One region of the Streptosporangium sp. NPDC049644 genome, then DNA from elsewhere that is predicted to be linked to it. Evidence: predicted binding sites of a transcription regulator. Region 1 holds the regulator's gene; the other holds the start of a gene.
The links. The regulator HrcA, encoded in region 1, represses chaperone genes, less so after heat shock. The targets are predictions, from matches to a motif close to TTGGCACTCTCNNNNNGAGAGTGCCAA.
Positions count from the first base shown of each region.

Region 2: the regulator HrcA is predicted to act here: its motif matches at 1,157-1,183, upstream of groES (co-chaperone GroES).

Region 1 is NZ_JBFAOJ010000007.1:130,647-133,106, forward strand. It holds gene AB0J58_RS06135 (DUF3097 domain-containing protein) at 1-71, opposite strand, end outside; gene AB0J58_RS06140 (hypothetical protein) at 130-870, opposite strand; gene hrcA (heat-inducible transcriptional repressor HrcA) at 1,054-2,067, shown strand; gene dnaJ (molecular chaperone DnaJ) at 2,082-2,460, shown strand, end outside.
Region 2 is NZ_JBFAOJ010000003.1:77,407-79,866, forward strand. It holds gene AB0J58_RS02455 (class I SAM-dependent methyltransferase) at 1-1,030, opposite strand, end outside; gene groES (co-chaperone GroES) at 1,273-1,584, shown strand; gene groL (chaperonin GroEL) at 1,675-2,460, shown strand, end outside.

The sequences.
Region 1 (2,460 bases):
GCGGGAATCCGGGGGATCTCCCCTCTGCGGGGGCGCCGCCAGTCTCCCGCCAGAACGTCACGCTCGTACATCACCGACCGCCCACCGTCTCTCGCAAGGGATCACGTGGGACGCTAGCAAACGCCGCGGTCACCTGCCGTAGGGCCCCGGTGCTCCCCACTGCCCCGCCGAGGCGGCGGCCAGGCGCTTGCGGGCGTTGCTCCGCTTCACCAGTACGACGATCGTCACGACGATGGCCAGCAGGATCCCGATGCCGGGCACCGCGAACAGGGCGATCACCCCGCCGACCAGTGATCCGGCGGCGAGTTCCCGGCCCACGCCGAACGTGGTGCCCTCCGCCGGGTCGGCGGTGCAGTTGACCTGGTAGTCGCCCGCCTGCTCCACGCCGATCTGCAGGCCCATCTCCCAGACGACGCCGTCGGAACCCGACACGGTCTGCTGGACGAGCGGCTTCTGCAGGCTGGGCGTGCCGGTGCCGCCGGTCAGCGTGCACTCGAAATTGGTGGGTCCACTGGTGGAGACATAGATGGCGGGCTTGTCGGCCGGGTCGAGCGTGACCGTCGTGTTTTCGCCGGGGGCGAACGTCTTCGTCGGTGCCGCGCTGGTGACCGCGCCCAGCACGCCACCCGCGAAGCCGCCGATGCCGACGATGATGCTGACCAGGGCGAGCAGCCACACCCCGACGATCCATCCGATACCGGGCTTGATCTTCCCGCTGGGGGGCGGGCTCTGCGGGGCGCCGTAGCCGGGAGGTGCGTAACCGTAGGAGGGGCCGTTCTGGTGGGGCTGCTGACCATACGGCTGCTGGGGGGAGCCGTAACCGGGGCCGCGGGAGGCGTCGCCCGGAAAAGAACCAAAATCATTGGACATGTACGAATTGTGGCGGGAACCGGTTGAAACGCGATAGCAGTTGACTTGCCAATGGCTTGGCGTCATCATCCGCACCTCTTGCTTATCGCGCCTTCCGCACGGGGGCCGTACACTTGGCACTCGGGAACACAGAGTGCCAGACCTCGTGTTTCCCATCTGAACGCAGGCAGGGAGGTGACCACGTTGGTCGACGACCGGAAGCTCGCCGTGCTTCGCGCCATCGTCGAGGACTACGTGTCCACCAACGAGCCGGTGGGTTCGAAGGCTCTCGCGGATCGGCACAGTCTGGGGGTGTCCCCGGCGACGATCCGTAACGACATGGCGGTGCTGGAGGAGCAGGGCTACATCGCCCAGCCCCACACCAGCGCCGGTCGGGTGCCCACGGACAAGGGCTACCGGCTCTTCGTCGATCGGCTCTCGCAGGTGAAACCCCTGTCGAGCGCGGAGCGCAAGGCCATCGAGAGCTTTCTCGCGGGTGCGGTGGACATCGACGACGTCGTCATGCGGACGGTGCGGTTGCTTGCCCAGCTCACCCGGCAGGTCGCCGTGGTGCAGTACCCGACACTGACCAACTCGACGGTCCGGCACGTCGAGCTGGTGCCGCTGAGCGAGCGCCGGCTGATGTTCGTGCTCATCACCAACACCGGCCGGGTGGAGCAGCGCGTGGTCGAGCTGCCCGACGTCGTGGACGAGCAGCGGGTGGCCCATCTGCGAGCGATGCTCAACACCTCCCTTGACGGGTGCGGGCTCACCAGCGTTCCCGACAAGGTCGCCGACCTGCCGGAGCGGCTGCCCGCCGAGGATCGGCCGCTCGCGGCCACGATCCTGTCCGTGCTGCTGGAGTCCCTGGTGGACAGGCACGATGAGAAGATCGTTTTTGCCGGGGCCGCCAACCTCGCGGGAGCCGACTTCACGGTCGGGCTCCGCGATGTGCTGGAGGCGCTGGAAGAGCAGGTCGTGCTCATGCGACTGCTCGGTGAGACCTCCGACCTGTCGGCGCTGACCGTGCGGATCGGCTCGGAGAACCCCTACACCGGACTCCAGGGCACGTCGATCGTCGCCGCCGGATACGGTTCTGGGGACAAGCAACTGGCCCGGCTAGGTGTGCTGGGCCCGACGCGGATGGACTACCCGGTCACGATGGGCGCGGTGCGCGCGGTGGCACGCTACGTCAGCCAGATCCTGGCTGCATCATAAGAGGTCAACGAAAAGTGGCTAAGAGCGACTACTACGGCACCCTCGGGGTGCGCCGTGACGCCAGTGCGGAAGAGATCAAGAAGGCGTACCGACGTCTGGCGCGCGAACTGCATCCTGACGTCAACCCCGACCCCGAGACTCAGGAGCGCTTCAAGGAGATCACACAGGCCTACGAGGTCCTGTCCGACTCCAGCAAGCGGCAGATGTACGACATGGGGGCCGACCCGTTCGCCTCGGGCGGCGCGGGGGCCGGTGGCTTCGGTGCCGGCTTCCCGTTCAGCGACATCATGGACGCCTTCTTCGGCGCGGCCGGTGGCGGCGGCGGGCGTGGACCCCGCTCGCGTGCCCGTCGCGGACGCAACGCCACCATCCGGGTCGAGCTCGACCTGCGCG
Region 2 (2,460 bases), on a different contig from region 1:
TCACATTGCCGGCCCCGCGCTCGCGGAGCGCCGCCCGCAGCCGCTTGAGCGAGAACGGCAGCGTCTCGTGGACCTCGTACCGGGACGCCCACGGCGTCGGCGCCGCGACGTCGCCGGTGATGTAGGCGATCTGCGGGTCGAGCAGGCGCCCGCCGACCGACGCGGCGATCTCGGCGACCAGGTGGGCGCGGATCGCCGCGCCGTCAGGCTCGTAGATGTAGCGGCCCGCCGGGCCGGTGCCGGGGTCGCCGAGGGTGGGGTCGGGCGTCATCGTGACGCCCGACGGCAGGATCGTGGCCCTGCGCGCCGTCTCGCCCGCCAGCGTGCCGCACCAGATCACGGCCTCCTTGACGTCGCCCCGGTAGGAGACCCACTCGGCCTCCGCGCCGGCGGGGACGAACTCGTAGGGGATCCCGGGGGCGACCTTCAGGCAGGCGGCCCCGGCCCTGGCCACCATCTCCAGTACGGCGGGCCAGGCGGGCGAGTAGGCCATCGGGTCGAAGGTCCTGCCCCGCGCCGTACGGCGCGCGGGGTCGGCGAACAGGACGTCGAAGGCGGCCGGGTCCAGGGCGGAGGCGTCGGCGGCGCGGACCGAGACCCGGTCGCCGAAGCCCAGGGCGTCGGCGTTGGCCGCCGCGATCGCGGCGGTGAGCGGATCGGCGTCGACCGCCTCGACGACGCATCCGGCCCTGGCCAGGGCGAGGAGGTCTCCGCCGATACCGCAGCAGACGTCGGCGACCCGGGAACCCGCGGGGACGCGCCGCGCCCGGTGGTCGGCCACCTCGCGGCGGGTGGCCTGCTCCAGGCCGGGCCGGGTGAAGTACATGAGATCGGCGTCGGCGCCGAACTTCTCCCTCGCGCGCAGCCGGAGTTCGGCCTGGGTGAGCGCCGCCGAGGTCAGGTCCGCGTCGTAGATCTTTCTTAACCTTGTCACCGCCGCCACCGGGTCGTCGCCGATGGCCTCGGCCGCCGCGCCCAGCGCCTCCTGGCCGCGCGGGGTCAGGAGTTCGCGGAATGCGTCGAGATTCACACCACCCGACGCTACCGCCTCCACCGTGGGGCTTCGCGAGGGGCTTCCACCTGGTTTGACGTTCGCCCGAAGCGCAGACGGGCGCTCCGTGTTGACTGTCAAGCCCTCCTTGCATACTGTTCCGTATTGGCACTCTCCCGGTGAGAGTGCCAAATACATGCGACGAGGCAGGTCTGACACCCGCGACGGCAGACCGCTGGTCGCCTCTTCTAGATCATTCAAATCTGAAGGGGAGGTCCGACGTGACGACCGCCACCAAGGTTCCCGTTAAGCCGCTTGGCGACCGCATTGTGGTCCAGCCGCTTGAGGCCGAGCAGACCACCGCTTCCGGTCTGGTCATCCCGGACACCGCCAAGGAGAAGCCGCAGGAGGGCAAGGTCCTCGCGGTGGGTCCGGGCAACTGGGACGACGAGGGCGAGAAGCGGATTCCGCTCGACGTCAAGGAGGGCGACGTGGTCCTCTACAGCAAGTACGGCGGCACCGAGGTGAAGTACAACGGCGAGGAGTACCTCGTGCTCTCCGCCCGTGACGTGCTCGCCATCATCGAGAAGTAGTTCTCGCTTCACAAAGATGACGTATCGAGCCCCGGGTCGCGAGAGCGCCCGGGGCTTTGATGCGCCGACGTACTTACAGAGAGGACTGTCATGCCGAAGATCCTGTCGTTCGAGGAGGACGCACGCCGAGCTCTCGAGCGCGGCGTGAACGCTCTCGCGGACGCGGTCAAGGTGACGCTGGGCCCGCGTGGCCGCAATGTCGTCATCGACAAGAAGTTCGGTGCGCCGACCATCACCAACGACGGTGTCACCATCGCCCGCGAGGTCGAGCTGGAGACGCCGTACGAGAACCTCGGCGCGCAGCTGGCCAAGGAAGTGGCGACCAAGACCAACGACGTCGCCGGTGACGGCACCACCACCGCGACCGTCCTGGCCCAGGCCATGGTCCGCGAGGGCCTGCGCAACGTGGCCGCCGGAGCCCAGCCGCTCTCCCTCAAGCGCGGCATCGACGTCGCGGCCAAGACCGTCAGCGACAGGCTGATCGAGTCGGCGCGCCCGGTCGAGGACAAGAAGGAGATCGCGAATGTGGCGACGATCTCCGCGCAGGACGCCAAGATCGGTGAGCTGATCGCCGAGGCGTTCGACAAGGTGGGCAAGGACGGTGTCATCACCGTCGAAGAGTCCAACAGCATGGGCCTGGAGCTCGAGTTCACCGAGGGCCTCCAGTTCGACAAGGGCTACCTGTCGCCCTACATGGTGACCGACCAGGAGCGCATGGAGGCGGTCCTGGAGGACCCCTACATCCTGATCACCCAGAACAAGATCTCCTCTGTCGCCGACTTCCTGCCGCTGCTGGAGAAGATCGCGCAGACGAAGAAGGCCCTGCTGGTCATCGCCGAGGACGTCGAGGGCGAGGCCCTCGCGGTGCTCGTCACG